Linked DNA regions of Sphingobium yanoikuyae. The protein of the gene in region 3 binds, or shares a complex with, the protein of the main gene of each other region. Links are inferred from orthologs where the notes say so. Each region holds a gene or a part of one and is shown on either strand. Other genes may lie near its edges.

What was found. The genes of interacting proteins can lie anywhere in the genome.
Region 1: the proteins of HH800_RS24090 (region 3) and pnp are in contact, whole or in part, in a cryo-EM structure (PDB 9QH0), measured with the Escherichia coli proteins. The link is inferred for Sphingobium yanoikuyae from one-to-one orthologs.
Region 2: the proteins of HH800_RS24090 (region 3) and eno are in contact, whole or in part, in a solved structure (PDB 2FYM), measured with the Escherichia coli proteins. The link is inferred for Sphingobium yanoikuyae from one-to-one orthologs.

The regions. Positions count from the first base shown.
Region 1 is NZ_CP053021.1:3,018,624-3,023,248, forward strand. Bases 1,564-4,564 are described here. They hold pnp (polyribonucleotide nucleotidyltransferase), read right to left. Parts: upstream 4,222-4,564; coding sequence 1,906-4,221; downstream 1,564-1,905. Other genes in these bases: HH800_RS14675 (sensor histidine kinase), read right to left, coding at 1,564-1,759; rpsO (30S ribosomal protein S15), read right to left, coding at 4,424-4,564. In the rest of the region: HH800_RS14670 (outer membrane protein assembly factor BamD), read right to left, coding at 1-672; more of HH800_RS14675, read right to left, coding at 740-1,563; more of rpsO, read right to left, coding at 4,565-4,625. UniProt on the Escherichia coli protein: Involved in mRNA degradation. Catalyzes the phosphorolysis of single-stranded polyribonucleotides processively in the 3'- to 5'-direction. Also involved, along with RNase II, in tRNA processing.
Region 2 is NZ_CP053021.1:2,811,030-2,815,470, reverse strand. The notes cover bases 62-2,878. They hold eno (phosphopyruvate hydratase), read left to right. Parts: upstream 62-741; coding sequence 742-2,016; downstream 2,017-2,878. Other genes in these bases: pdhA (pyruvate dehydrogenase (acetyl-transferring) E1 component subunit alpha), read left to right, coding at 2,650-2,878; HH800_RS13705 (FtsB family cell division protein), read left to right, coding at 2,107-2,418; HH800_RS13715 (hypothetical protein), read right to left, coding at 62-515. Outside these bases: more of HH800_RS13715, read right to left, coding at 1-61; more of pdhA, read left to right, coding at 2,879-3,723; HH800_RS13695 (pyruvate dehydrogenase complex E1 component subunit beta), read left to right, coding at 3,723-4,441. UniProt on the Escherichia coli protein: Catalyzes the reversible conversion of 2-phosphoglycerate (2-PG) into phosphoenolpyruvate (PEP). It is essential for the degradation of carbohydrates via glycolysis.
Region 3 is NZ_CP053021.1:4,984,474-4,990,741, forward strand. Bases 1,209-4,495 are described here. They hold HH800_RS24090 (Rne/Rng family ribonuclease), read right to left. Parts: upstream 4,136-4,495; coding sequence 1,409-4,135; downstream 1,209-1,408. Other genes in these bases: HH800_RS24085 (M48 family metalloprotease), read right to left, coding at 1,209-1,242. Also shown: more of HH800_RS24085, read right to left, coding at 1-1,208; HH800_RS24095 (N-acetylmuramoyl-L-alanine amidase), read left to right, coding at 4,655-5,935; HH800_RS24100 (penicillin-binding protein 1A), read left to right, coding at 6,072-6,268. UniProt on the Escherichia coli protein: Endoribonuclease that plays a central role in RNA processing and decay. Required for the maturation of 5S and 16S rRNAs and the majority of tRNAs. Also involved in the degradation of most mRNAs.

The DNA of each region.
Region 1 (4,625 bases), 2.0 Mb from region 3 along the record:
CGAGAGATAGGATTCAACCAGACGCTCCAGCGCTTCGGGCGTGTGGGTGGTGGTCTGGAACTTGTCGATCACGGTGCGGAAGCGCAGCGTGGCGGCGAGCCACTGGCCCCGGCGCTGGTAGAAGCGGCCCAGTTCCATTTCCTTGCCGGCAAGGTGGTCATTCACCAGGTCGACCTTCAGACGGGCGTCGGCGGCATAGCGGGTGTCGGGATAGCGGCGGATCAGTTCGCCCAGCGCATCCATCGCCTGCTGCGTGATCTTCTGGTCGCGGGTGACATCGGCAATCTGCTCATAATAGCACAGCGCGATCAGATAATAAGCGTAGGGCGCGTCCTTGTTGCCGGTGTGGATCGACAGGAAGCGCTGCGAGGCCGCGATCGATTCCGGATAGTCGCGGTTCATATAATAGCTGAACGCCGACATGAGCTGCGCGCGGCGCGCCCAGGGCGAATAGGGATGCTGGCGCTCGACCTCATCGAACAGTGCGGCGGCGAGCTTGTACTGGCCGCGATCGAGGCGGGCCTTGCCGCTGTTGTAGAGGGTCGACACGTCACGGGCGACGTAGAGGGTGTCGGCCTTGTTCTTCGATGTGGAGCAGCCGGTCAGCACAGGCGAGGCGATCAGGACCAGAGTGGTGGCCGCGCCGATGCGCGTCAGGGTTTTCGTCAGCATGCGCCGGGTCATAGCCGAGCGGATCGCCGTCGCCAAGCGCCAGAATGTTGCAGAACGTTAAGCCGTGTCAGCGCGTCTGTTGCGGCAGGTCGAGGCAGGCCATGGCGCCGCCATCCGGCGCGGGTTCCAGCCGGAAGCGGCCGCCAAGCTGCTGCGCCAGCGCGACGGCGATGCGCAGGCCGATGCTGGTCGGCCCGTCGGGCATGGTCCCGTCCGGCAGGCCGCGCCCATCGTCGACGACGCGCAGGTGAAGCGCGCCGTCCGCCTGCTGCTCCAGCGTCACCGCCACCCGCCCGGCGCGATCGGGCAGGCCATGTTCGATCGCGTTGCTGACCGATTCCGCCACGATCAGCGCCAGCGGCACGATGACATCGGGTTCGAGCGACAGGCCATCGGGCGCGCAGATGGTGCAATCGATATCGGTGCGGCCCGACGCATCGACGATATCGGCGCAGAGCATGACCATGAAGGCGCGCAGTTCCTGCCCCTGCCCCGAGGGATCATAGAGGGCGCGGCTGATCTTGCCGATCAGGGCGAGGCGGGCGGCGGCATCGTCCAGCGCGCGACGGGCGACATCATTGTCGATCTGGCGCCGCTGGAGCGAGAGCATGGCGGCCACCACCTGAAGATTGTTCGACACGCGGTGCTGGAGTTCGCGGAACAATAATTCGCGATTCTCGGCCAGGGCGCGGCTGCGCTCCCGTTCCACCGCCAGGTTGAAATTGGCGCGCTGCATGAAGTGGATGAGCAATATGTCGACGGCCACGACCATCGTGTAGAAGATCAGCGCCATGGCGACGCCGGGGTTGAAGGCCAGCGCATAGAAGGGCGGGATGAAGCAATACCAGGACAGCAGCCCGCCGATGATGGCGGCGAAGATGCCCGGCCGCACCCCGAACAGGAAGGAGGAGAGGATGACCGCCGGGAAGAAGGTGACGAAGGGATAGCCGACCGGCAGCAGCGTTTCCGCTGCGACACGCGCCAGCCAGGCGAGCATGCAGAGCAACAGGCTCAGGGCATAGCCATAGACCGGTCTTGGAAGCACGAGCGGCAGGCGCTCGACAAACCGCTCATTCCTGCGTTGCATGGACATTCCCCCAGAACCGTGACGCGACCGTATCAGATGTCGCCCCCCGCGCCTTGATCGAAATCAGCCCTGACGGGATTCGTCACGAAAAAGGGCGCCCGGTAGAACCGGACGCCCCCTTTTCCTGTCAGCGATGATGCTGCCGATCAGTCCTGGGTCAGGAAGTCGGGCAGGCCGGCGTTGGAGCCGTCATCGTCGCCCTTGCCTTCGCTGCGCGGGCCACGGTCGCGGCGCGGGCCACGATCGCCACCACGACCACCACGGTCGCCGCCGTCACGGCGCGGGCCGCGACCACGATCGCCGCGATCACCACGGTCGCCGCGCGGTTCACGCGGTTCGCGGGCCGGACGGGTGTCTTCCAGTTCCTCGCCGGTTTCCTGGTCGACGACGCGCATCGACAGGCGAACCTTGCCGCGCGGATCGATCTCGAGAACCTTGACCTTCACTTCCTGGCCTTCCGACACGACGTCGGTCGGCTTTTCGACGCGCTCATTCTTCATTTCGCTGACGTGGACGAGGCCGTCCTTGCCACCCATGAAGTTCACGAACGCACCGAAGTCGACGATGTTGACGACCTTGCCGGTGTAGATCTTGCCGACTTCCGCTTCCTCGACAATGCCCAGAATCCACTTCTTGGCAGCTTCGATCTGGGCGGTGTCGGACGACGAAATCTTGATGATGCCTTCGTCGTCGATGTCGACCTTGGCGCCGGTTTCGGCGACGATCTCGCGGATGACCTTGCCGCCGGTGCCGATGACGTCACGGATCTTCGACTTGTCGATCTGGATCGTCTCGATGCGCGGAGCGTGTGCCGACAGTTCGGTGCGGGTCGAGGACAGGGCCTTGTTCATCTCACCCAGGATGTGGGCGCGACCTTCCTTGGCCTGGCGCAGGGCGGTCTCGAAGATTTCCTGCGTGATGCCGGCAACCTTGATGTCCATCTGCATGGTGGTGATGCCGGCTTCCGTGCCAGCCACCTTGAAGTCCATGTCGCCGAGGTGATCCTCGTCGCCCAGGATGTCCGAGATGACGGCGAAGTCGCTGCCTTCCAGGATCAGGCCCATGGCGATGCCCGACACCGGACGCTTGAGCGGAACGCCCGCGTCCATCATCGAGAGCGAACCACCGCAGACGGTGGCCATCGACGAGGAACCGTTCGACTCGGTGATGTCCGAGAGAACGCGGATGGTGTAGGGGAATTCGTCCTTGGTCGGCAGCACCGGGTGCAGCGCGCGCCAGGCGAGCTTGCCATGGCCGACTTCACGACGACCCGGCGCACCGAAGCGGCCCACTTCACCGACCGAATAGGGCGGGAAGTTGTAGTGCAGCATGAAGTTTTCATAGTGCAGGCCGGTCAGGCCGTCGATCATCTGCTCGGCGTCCTTGGTGCCCAGCGTGGTGGTGCAGATCGCCTGCGTCTCGCCACGGGTGAACAGGGCCGAACCATGGGTGCGCGGCAGGAAGCCGACCATCGCCTCGATCGGACGGATCTGGGTGGTGGTGCGGCCGTCGATGCGCTGGCCGTCCTTCAGGATGGCGCCGCGCACGATCTCGGCTTCCAGCTTCTTGGTCAGCTTGATGCCGGCCATCACGGTCTGGGCGTCGAGGCCGTCTTCCGCGAACATCGCCTTCGCCTTGGCGCGGGCTTCGTTCAGGGCATTCGAGCGGGCCGACTTGTCGGTCAGCTTGTAGGCGGCGGCGATGTCGCCACCGATCAGATCCTTGAGCTTGCCCTTCAGCACGCCGAGATCGTCGCCCTTGGCCATTTCCCACGGATCCTTGGCGGCCTTTTCGGCCAGCTGGATGATCGCGTCGACGACCTTCTTGCTCGCTTCATGGGCGAACAGGACGGCGCCGAGCATGACGTCTTCCGACAGTTCCTTGGCTTCGGATTCGACCATCATCACGGCGTTGCTGGTGGCAGCGACGACCAGGTCGAGTTCGCCGGTCTTCACTTCGTCCAGCGACGGGTTCAGCTGATATTCGCCATCCTTGTAACCGACGCGGGCAGCGCCGATCGGGCCCATGAAGGGCACGCCCGACAGGGTCAGGGCAGCGGAAGCAGCGATCATCGCGACGATGTCGGGTTCGCTCTCGCCATCGAACGACATCACCTGGGCGATGACGTTGATTTCGTTGTAGAAGCCTTCGGGGAAGAGCGGACGGATCGGACGGTCGATCAGGCGCGAAACCAGGGTTTCCTTCTCGGTGGCGCCACGCTCACGCTTGAAGAAACCACCCGGAATGCGGCCGGCGGCCGAATATTTTTCCTGATAGTGAACGGTCAGCGGGAAGAAGTCCTGGCCGTCCTTCACCGACTTGGCGGCGGTCACGGCGCACAGCACCACGGTTTCGCCATAGGTTGCCAGCACGGCGGCGTCGGCCTGACGCGCGATCCGGCCGGTTTCGAGGGTCAGCGTCTTGCCGGCCAGCTCGATCGAAACTTTCTTTACATCGAACATATATGTTCCTTTGCCCACCTGGCCCTATTGCCGGGCGGGGCCTCATATGCGGACGAAACCGGTCCGCGGCGGTTGTGGAGCATCGTGTGGCCCCTGAAACGAAACGGGGCGCCGGATTGCGCCCGTCCCGAATGACATCCCCAAAAGGACGTCAGTTAGAATCGGAAACGGCCCCGAATGGGGCCGTCCCTTATTAGCAGGCTTACTTACGCAGGCCCAGCTTGGTGATGAGGTCGGTGTAGCGAGCCGCATCCTTCTTCTTCAGATAGTCCAGCAGCGAACGACGCTTGTTGACCAGCATCAGCAGGCCGCGACGGCTGTGGTTATCCTTGTGGTGACCCTTGAAATGCTCGGTCAGGTTCGAGATGCGCTCCGACAGGATCGCAACCTGGACTTCCGGCGAA
Region 2 (4,441 bases), 2.2 Mb from region 3 along the record:
CGCACGAAATCACGCGCCTCGGTCATCAGCTGGTCGACATCCTTGCTGTCCAGCGTATCTGCGGCACTGGCCACCGATTCCGCTGCCTGGCGGGCATAGTCGCCATATTGCGGGCCCAGCTTCGCATCGACCGTGCCGGCGGTGTCCGCAATCAGCTTCGACAGGCTCTGCATCGCCGAACCGGTCTTGTCCTTGGCACTGCTCGCCGCAGACTTTGCGGTCTTGCCGGCCTGTTCCTTGATCGGGTCGATATGCGCCTTCCAGTCGACCGAATTGATCTTGTCGGTTGCGGCCTTGGCGGCCTTTTCGGCCTGCGCCTTGATCGGCGCAATCTGTGCGGACCAGCCATGGGCTGCCCCGTTTCCGGGCTTTGCGGGCGCCTTGCGGGTGGCGGCCTTCTTCACCGGCGCGGCCTTGACGGCCGGGGTGGAGGCCTTGGTCGACGCCGGCTTCGCCTTGGCGGCAACCGCCTTCTTCGCGCGCTTGACGGGCGGGGTTTCCGGGGTGTCGGCCATTGTCCAAAGTCTCCCTAAAGCTCAACCTCATGGTCCCGCGCGAGGCGGGCTGTCATGATCCTAATGCTTGGCGGCGGCCTACAGTTCCGGCGCCGTTACTATTTTGAGCATCGGCATTTTTTGTCCGATGGCAAGTCCCCCGGATTGCCAAGTTTGGGGCTGCTGGCTAAGCGGGGCCGCGAAAAGGCCGCCCGGCGCGTGTCCGGGCCCAGATCAGGGAGCGATCATGACCGCCATTCTCGATATTCACGCCCGCCAGATTCTCGACAGCCGCGGCAATCCGACCGTCGAAGTCGATGTGATGCTGGAAGATGGCAGCTTCGGCCGCGCCGCCGTGCCCTCGGGTGCGTCGACCGGTGCCTATGAGGCGGTCGAAAAGCGCGACGGCGACAAGAGCAAATATCTGGGCAAGGGCGTGCTTCAGGCCGTCGCCGCCGTCAATGACGAGATTGCCGAGCAGCTCATCGGTCTCGATGCCGAGGACCAGGGCGAAGTCGATGCCGCAATGATCGCGCTCGACGGCACCGAGAACAAGTCGCGCCTGGGCGCCAACGCGATCCTGGGCGTGTCGCTCGCCACCGCCAAGGCTGCTGCCGACGCGCGCGGCCTGCCGCTCTATCGCTATGTCGGCGGCGTGTCGTCGCATGTCCTGCCGGTGCCGATGATGAACATCATCAACGGCGGCGAGCATGCCGACAACCCGATCGACTTCCAGGAATTCATGATCATGCCGGTCGGTGCGGAGAGCATCGCCGACGCCGTGCGCATCGGTTCGGAAATCTTCCACACCCTCAAGAAGGGCCTGCACGACAAGGGCCTGGCCACCTCGGTCGGTGACGAGGGCGGCTTTGCCCCCAACATCGCCTCGACCCGCGATGCGCTCGACTTCATCATGCTGTCGGTCGAAAAGGCCGGCTACAAGCCCGGTGACGATGTCGTGCTGGCGCTGGACTGCGCCGCGACCGAATTCTTCAAGAACGGCAAATATGAGATTTCGGGCGAAGGCCTGTCGCTTTCGCCGGTCGAAATGGCCGACTATCTCGCCGCGCTGGCTGCCGACTATCCGATCAAGTCGATCGAAGACGGCATGAGCGAGGATGATTTCGAGGGCTGGAAGGCGCTGACCGACAAGATCGGTGACAAGGTCCAGCTGGTCGGCGACGATCTGTTCGTCACCAACCCGGCTCGCCTGTCGATGGGCATTGGCAAGGGGCTGGCCAACTCGCTGCTGGTGAAGGTCAACCAGATCGGCACGCTGTCGGAAACGCTCGCCGCCGTCGATATGGCGCACCGTGCCCGCTACACGGCGGTCATGTCGCACCGTTCGGGCGAGACCGAGGATTCGACCATCGCCGACCTCGCCGTCGCCACCAATTGCGGTCAGATCAAGACCGGCTCGCTCGCCCGTTCGGACCGGCTTGCCAAGTATAATCAACTGATCCGCATCGAGGAAGAACTGGGCGACATGGCGGTCTATGCCGGTCGTTCGATCTTCCGCTGATCCACGGCTGATTTCAGGTTAGGGATTCGGCTGGTCGCATCGGGCATGTTTTTGCTTGCGACCGGTCGAATCCTGTGATTCAAGCGATTCATGGCGCATATCGCGAAGCTCCGCATGCTATTGATGTCGGCCCTCGGGCCGGCAATCGCGGTGCTGTTGCTGCTGTTCTTCGCCGGCTATGTGGTGCTGGGCTCCAATGGCGTGCTTGCCTGGGGCGATTATTCGCGCCAGCTGCGCGATGCGAAGGCTGAACTCAAAATCGTCCAACTGCATCGCCAGGAGCTGCGCAACCGGGTCGATCTGCTCAATCCGCGCCGCGTTGATCCCGATCTGTCGGATGAGCTGATCCGTCGCCAGCTCGGCGTGATTCACCATGACGAAGTGATCGTTCCGCTGAACTGATCCGCACTCCCGACGGCGTGCGCTTTCCATTTATTTGGTAAAATCATGTCGCGGCAACATTTTGTTGCCAGCCGTTCGTGACCCGTTTTCGACAGCGTTGTCATGGATTGTCGTTTTTGCACTCGGCACATTCATTATGCCGGGATTCCGTGGGGTCCGCCGTTGCAATCTATGCAACTCTGACGCATATCGGGCTTCCTTCCATCCTACCCACGCAAAAGGATAATAGCCTTGGCGAAACCAACCACGCCGCGCGCCGACAGCGCAAAGGCAAAGGCCGCAGTGCCGGCCGGTGCGGACCATAATCGTCCGCGCCCCGAAACGCCCACCGACTACAAGGCCAGCAAGGAAGAGCTGCTGGAATTCTATCGGCAGATGGTTCTGATCCGCCGCTTCGAGGAAAAGGCCGGCCAGCTCTATGGTCTGGGTTTCATCGGCGGCTTCTGTCACCTCTATATCGGCCAGGAAGCGGTTGCGGTCGGCATCCAGTCGGCGCTCAAGCCCGGCAAGGACAGCGTGATCACCGGCTATCGCGACCATGGTCACATGCTCGCCTATGGCATCGATCCCAAGGTCATCATGGCCGAACTGACCGGCCGCGAAGCCGGCATTTCGCGTGGCAAGGGCGGTTCGATGCACATGTTCAGCGTCGAGCATAAATTCTATGGCGGCCACGGCATCGTCGGCGCCCAGGTGTCGCTCGGCGCGGGTCTGGCCTTCGCGCACAAATATAATGATGATGGCGGCGTGTGCGTTGCCTATTTCGGCGACGGCGCGGCCAACCAGGGCCAGGTCTACGAATCGTTCAACATGGCCGAGCTGTGGAAGCTCCCGATCATCTTCGTGATCGAGAACAACCAATATGCCATGGGCACCAGCGTCAATCGCGCCTCGTCGGAAGACCAGCTTTATCGCCGTGGCGAGAGCTTCCGCATCCCCGGCATCCAGGTCGACGGTATGGACGTTCTGGCGGTGCGCGGTGCGACCGAGGAAGCGCTCAAGTGGGTCCAGGGCGGCAATGGCCCGATCCTGCTGGAAATGAAAACCTACCGTTATCGCGGTCACTCCATGTCCGACCCGGCCAAATATCGTTCGCGTGACGAGGTTCAGGCCGTGCGCGACAACAGCGACCCGATTGAGGGCGTGAAGAAATATCTGATCGATGCCGGCGTCAGCGAGGACGAGATCAAGGTCATCGATCAGGATATCCGCAAGATCGTCGCCGAAGCGGCCGATTTCGCCGAAACCTCGCCCGAACCTGAGATGCATGAACTCTATACCGACGTGCTGGTGGAGCAATATTAATGGGTATCGAAATCAAGATGCCGGCGCTCTCGCCGACGATGGAAGAGGGCACGCTGGCCAAGTGGCTGGTGAAGGAAGGCGATGAAGTGAAGTCCGGCGACATCCTCGCCGAGATCGAGACCGACAAGGCGACGATGGAATTCGAAGCCGTCGACGAAGGCAAGATCGGCCAGATCGTGATTGCCGAAGGCACCGAAGGGGTGAAGGTCGGCACCGTGATCGCGACGATGGCGGGCGAGGGCGGCGAGGCTGCTCCGGCACCTGCACCGAAGGCTGAAGCCCCCAAGGCCGAAGAAGCGCCCAAGAAGGCGGAAAGCGGCACCTCCAAGCTGGCGTCGGAAGCCAAGGCGACCGTGCAGGATCCGGACCTTCCGGCCGGCACCGAGTTCGTCAAGACCACCGTGCGCGAAGCGCTGCGCGACGCCATGGCCGAGGAAATGCGGTCGGACCCGCGCGTCTTCGTGATGGGCGAGGAAGTCGCCGAATATCAGGGCGCCTACAAGGTGACCCAGGGCCTGCTCGACGAATTCGGTCCCAAGCGCGTCATCGACACGCCGATCACCGAATATGGCTTTGCCGGCATCGGTTCGGGCGCGGCCATGGGTGGCCTGCGTCCAGTGATCGAGTTCATGACGTTCAACTTCGCCATGCAGGCGATCGACCACATCATCAACTCGGCTGCTAAGACCAACTATATGTCCGGTGGCCAGATGCGCTG
Region 3 (6,268 bases):
GTCCGCACTTCGCAGTGCCATACTGTCCTGCCCGATCATTGAAAAGCGCTCGGCACTGGCCAGCGCGGCGCGCGGCGTGTCGCCGCGATGCTCGTAGACGACGCCCAGTTGATACCAGGCGAAGGGATTTTCGCGGTCCCGCGCGATCGCATTGCGCAGCACGGTCTCGGCCTCGGCGTAATTTTTCTCATCCTCGGTCGCGATCAGCGCATGGCCCAGCAATACCGCGATCAGCGGCTGCTGCGTCTTGGCGACCGCCTCGCGCAGCGGTGGAATCGCCTCGCCCGGCCGCCCGCTCTCCAGCAGGATCTGGCCCTTCAGCTCCAGGAAATAGGGATCATGCGGCGCCGCCGTCAGCAGCGCGTCCGCTTCGCTCAGCGCCTTCTCGGGATAGGCGCTTTTATGCCAGGCATAGGCGCGCGCATAATGGGCCGGGATCGACCGGTCGCTCTCGGGATATTTGAGCAGTGTCTGCTGCGGCTCCGATACGAAGCCGATCAGCTTCGCCTTGATCCGCTCGAACCGCGCTTCCAGCTGCGGATTGGGCGGATTGTCCCAGGCCGGATCGACCGTATAGACTTCGCGCAGCACATTGATGCGCTCGCCCGACAGCGGGTGGGTGCGGCCATAGCTATTGTCCTGCGGGATCGCGAGGCGATATTCCTGATTCTGCAGCTTCTTGAAGAATTCCAGGCTGCCCTTGCCGCTCAGATGCGCGCCGCTCAGATAGCGCGCGCCGGCAAGGTCGGCGGAGCTTTCCTGCGCGCGCGAGAAAGCGAGATATTTGGACATGCCGACCTGCTGGCCCAGGCCCATGATGCCCATGCCGGCCTCCGCGCCGCCCGCCGCGATCGCCGCCGCGCCCAGCACCAGGCTCAGCAAGGTGATGCTGGTCGCTTCCTTGATGCCGTCGGTGCGGATCACATGGCCGCCCTCGATATGGCCCAGTTCATGCGCGACCACGCCCTGCAACTGGTTCACATTGTCGGCCTGCGCAATCAGCCCGCTATGCACCCAGACATATTGGCCACCCGCGACGAAGGCGTTGATCTCCGGATCGTTGATCACCATCACCTGGACATTGCGCGGCTGCATGCCGGCCGCCTTGACCAGATCGCCCGACATGTCCGCCATGAAGGCTTCGGTCTCGGCATCGCGCAGGATGCTTTGGGCCAGCGCCGGCCGCGCCATCAGCATCAGCGACCCCAGCAGGAGCGCCGTCAGGCGCAGCCACCGCGTCATCATGCAAAGCCTTGATGGGGAAGGGGAACAGGCATTGGCCCGATTTATGCCCTTCTCGCCCTGAACATCAAGTGAAGCCACGAAACAAGTGAAGCCACGAAAAACGCCGCCATCCGACCCCTGGGGCTGGATGGCGGCGTGTTTCATTCAGGCCTGTGCCCTGGCCTTATTGGCCGAAGGTGCGCTGCCACCAGCCACGGCGCGGCTCGCCATTCTCGTCGCTCTCGACCTCGGCAGCGGGGTCGGCAGTGACGGCTTCGCTGGCCGGCGCAGCCTCGGCCGGCGCTGCAGCGACTTCGGTCACGGCCGGCGCGGCCTCGACGGCGACTTCCTCGGCGACCGGTTCGACCTTCTTCTTGCGGGTCCGCTTGGGCTTGGGCTTTTCGGCCACTTCCTCGGCAACCGCTTCGACAGCGGGCGCTTCGGCTGCCGCAGCGGCTTCGGCCTCGACATCCGCCTTCTTCTTGCGGGTGCGCTTGGGCTTGGGCTTTTCGGCCGCTTCCTCGGCAACCGGCTCGGCGGCGGGCGCTTCGGCAACAACCTCGGCCGGGGCTTCGGTCGCTTCGACGGCAGCCGGTTCGGCCGCCGCGTCCTTCGCCTTGCGGGCACGGGGGCGACGGCGCGTCTTGGGCGCTTCCTCGGCCGGGGCTTCTTCCGGCGCTGCTTCGGCAACCGGAGCTTCCTCGACAGGCGCGGCCGCTTCGGCTTCGATCACCGTCTCAGCGCCGTCCTCGCCAGCGGTCTCACCGGCTTCGGCGCCCGCTTCGCCACCTTCGCGACGGCGACGACCGCCACGGCGACCGCGACGACCACGACGACGGCTGTCACCTTCATCCTCGCCTTCGGCGGCCGGCTCGGCGGCAACAGCTTCGGCATCGGTCTCGATTTCGGCCGATTCCTCGCCTTCCTCACCATCTTCGGCGCCATTGTCTTCGCCGGTTTCGCCCGGCGCATCATCGCGCTGGCCACCGCGACGACGGCGACGACGGCGACGGCGGCGTCCGCCTTCGCGTTCCTCGCCCCGGTCACCGCGCTCGCCACGCTCCTGGCGTTCGGGGGCGGCTTCTTCCTCGATCTCTTCCTCTTCTTCCTCGTCCTCGATCACGTCGAGGTCATCCTCTTCCTCCGCGAGCGGGGCATAGGTGACGACGCGTTCGGGACGCGGACCGCTGGGCTCGACCGACATGCGGGCGCCCTCGATCTCGCCATCGGGCAGGACGACGATGCGCACGCCATAGCGCTGTTCGATCTCGTCCAGTTCGCGACGCTTGTTGTTGAGGACGTAGAAGGCGGCTTCCTGGCTGGCGCGCAGCGTGATGACGCTGCCACGGCCACGGGCGGCCTCTTCCTCCAGCATGCGCAGCGCGCCCAGGCCCGCCGACGATGCGGTGCGGACCAGGCCCGTGCCTTCGCAATGCGGGCACTGGCGGGTCGATGCTTCCAGCACGCCGGTGCGCAGACGCTGGCGGCTCATTTCCATCAGGCCAAAGCCCGAAATGCGGCCGACCTGAATACGGGCGCGATCGTCCTTCAGCGCCTCCTTCATCGCCTTCTCGACCTTACGGATGTTGGAGTTCATCTCCATGTCGATGAAGTCGATGACGACCAGGCCTGCCATGTCGCGCAGGCGCAGCTGGCGGGCGATCTCGCGCGCCGCCTCCAGGTTGGTGGCGACCGCGGTCTGCTCGATGCCATGCTCGCGGGTCGACCGGCCCGAGTTGATGTCGATCGACACCAGCGCCTCGGTCGGGTTGATCACCAGATAGCCGCCGGACTTGAGCTGCACCACGGGATTGTACATCGCCGCCAGCTGGTCCTCAACGCTGGCGCGCTGGAACAGCGACACCGCGTCGGCATATTGCTTCACGCGCCGGGCATGGCTCGGCATCAGCAGCTTCATGAAGTCCTTGGCGGCCTTGTAGCCATGCTCGCCCTCGACGATCACTTCCTCGATATCCTTGTTGTAGATATCGCGGATCGCCCGCTTGATGAGGTCGCTGTCGTTATGGATCAGCTCGGGCGCGGCGGCGCGCAGCGTCTTCTCGCGAATCTCGTCCCACAGCCGGGCGAGATAGTCGAAGTCGCGCTTGATCTCGGGCTTGGTGCGCTGCAGGCCGGCGGTGCGCACGATGCAGCCCATCGACGAAGGCAGCGCCATTTCGGCGATGATCGACTTCAGTCGCTTGCGGTCGGCCGCATTGCTGATCTTGCGCGAAATGCCGCCACCATGGCTGGTGTTGGGCATCAGCACGCAATAGCGACCGGCCAGCGACAAATAGGTGGTCAGCGCCGCACCCTTGTTGCCGCGCTCTTCCTTGACGACCTGCACCAGCAGCACCTGGCGGCGCTTGATGACGTCCTGGATCTTGTAGCGACGGCGCAGCGCCATGCGCTTGCGGCGCAGCTCGTCGGCTGCGTCGTCGCCCTTTTCGCGCTTGCGCCGGTTCGGGCGGCCGCCTTCGTTGCTTTCGCCTTCGCTGGCTTCGGCTTCGTGGGCGCGTTCCTCATCGTCATGATGGGTCGCTTCCACGACCTCGACGCCATCGTCGCCGGCGGCGTCCTCATCCTCGTCATAATCGGCGCGCAGCGCGGCCTCTTCCTCGGCATGCGCGCGTTCCTCGCGCAGCAGTGCCTCGCGGTCTTCGCGCGGAATCTGGTAATAGTCGGGATGGATTTCGCTGAAAGCGAGGAAGCCGTGGCGATTGCCACCATAATCGACGAAGGCCGCCTGGAGCGAAGGCTCTACGCGGGTGACCTTGGCGAGATAGATATTGCCCTTGAGCTGCTTGTGCTCAGCGGATTCGAAGTCAAATTCCTCGATCCGGTTTCCCTTGACGACCGCGACCCGGGTTTCTTCCCGGTGGCGCGCATCGATCAGCATACGCATTGTCATTTATGTGTCTCCGGCGATGGCGGCCGCAGGCACTGGGCCGGGCCGCCACGCGATAGTGATGGGACGGCCGTGCGCGCGCCGGGTTCGGCGCGCGAGGCGGCATCGTCCAGGTTTGAAGGAAGAATTGCGTGTCTGCTGCGTCGGCAGGGCCGGACAGTGCGCCGGGCCGGACCATCCACGCCACAGCACCCGGTATCGGGGCCAGCGTGGAAGGAAAGTCATGCCTCATGCAGCGTCAACCTGTTGCGCATCGGCTCGAGCGACAGGCGCGCGCCGATGCAAATAATCAAGATCCGCAAAGGACCTTATTGATATGGTCGGTCCTCCCGGAATGTGAAGGGGTAGCAGTCATGGGCGCGGGGAGCAACGGTCCCTGAAAAGATTATGTCTTTATGATGACCTTGATCGGCCGGCCGGCGATTCATGCTGAAACCGATATTAACCGTTTCATTTTACCCCGTCACAACAGCCGATGCTTAATCCGAAATTCAGCGTGGGGACGCTGGACGGATAGACGTCATGAAAATTGGCTGGACGGCCGATGGGCGCGCGTTGCACAAGCGGCGCATGCTCAACATAATTGCGCTGGCAACGACGATGCTGGCAGCGACCCCCGGCGATGCCGGCGGTATCGCGGCCGTGGATGTGCAGGGCGACCGCGTCACCGTTCGGTTCGACGATCGGGTGGAGGGCGCGTCCGCCTTCCTGCTCGACGGGCCGCGCCGCATCGCGCTGGATGTTGCCGGCGCGCAGGCCGGTGCCAGCCGCTATGCCGGTTCCAATGCTGCGGTCAGTGGCATTCGCCAGGGCCAGCTCAGCGACACCATGGCGCGCATCGTGCTAGACCTGACGACGCCGGCAACGCTCGGCGATCCGCAGATCGCGGCCGACGGCAAGTCGCTCAGCTTCTCGCTCCAGAATGTGACCGACGGCCGGTTCCGCACCGCCGTGGGGCAGGGGCGGCTGCGCTTCGACGCGCCCGCCAATATGAGCGCCCGGCCGCAAAAGCGCATTCATTCGATCACCGTGCCGATCCCGCCGGTGGCACGCGGCGTCGATCTGCCCGCGATTGAGGGCGTGCGCGACGGATCGCGCCCGCTGGTGGTGATTGATGCCGGCCATGGCGGTCATGATCCGGGCGCCATCAACAAGGATAATGGCAAGCGCGAAAAGGATGTGACGCTGGCGATCGCGCAGGCGATCCGGGACCAGCTGGTCAAGTCCGGCCGGGTGCGCGTGGCCCTGACCCGCGACGATGACCGCTTCCTCGTGCTGCAGGAACGCTATGGCATCGCCCGCAAGCTGGGTGCCGATCTCTTCATCTCGGTCCATGCCGATTCGGCGGAAAATGCCGATGCCCATGGCGCCACCGTCTATACCCTCTCGGAAACCGCATCGGATCGGGAAGCGGCCCGGCTCGCCGCGCGCGAGAACAAGGCCGATGTGCTGAACGGCGTCAATCTCGGCAACCAGTCCGGCGACGTCTCCTCGATCCTCATCGATCTGACGCAGCGGGAATCGATGAACATCTCGGCCAATTTTGCGCGGCTGCTGCAACGGGAAGCGGCGCCCTATGTGCCGTTCCGCAGCGCCTATCACCGCTTCGCCTCGCTGATGGTGCTGAAGGCCCCGGACACGCCCTCGGTCCTGTTCGAGACCGGCTATATCAGCAATGCGGATGATGCCCTTTTCCTCTCCTCGCATGAGGGACAGCAGGCGATCGCGCGCGGCGTCGCCCGTGCCATCGACGTCCATTTCGCGCGCAAGCTCGCCATGGGCAGCGGCCGGTCGGGCGGCTGACGCGCCTATCCGCGCATCGGTACTGGTATTGAAGGACTTTTGACCGGGAGTCAGGATGTAGAGCCTGATTCACGCCATCGATGGAAACGCAAAGCGCTTCCATCTCAGGCGATCAGGCTCTAGAGCCTCTTCCACCATGGAAGAGGCCCGTTCCAATCCGCCCGCATCGTCCTTCGCCTATCGCCTGCGCCGTGGCGCCGGGGGCATTGCCGACCGGTTGAAGCCCTTGTGGCAGCGCCGCCTGTTCCGCTGGGCCGCGATCCTGCTGGGCGGCTTCCTGTTCGCCATCTTCCTGTTCTGGCTGATCTTTGCGCGCGGCCTGCCCTACGCGAC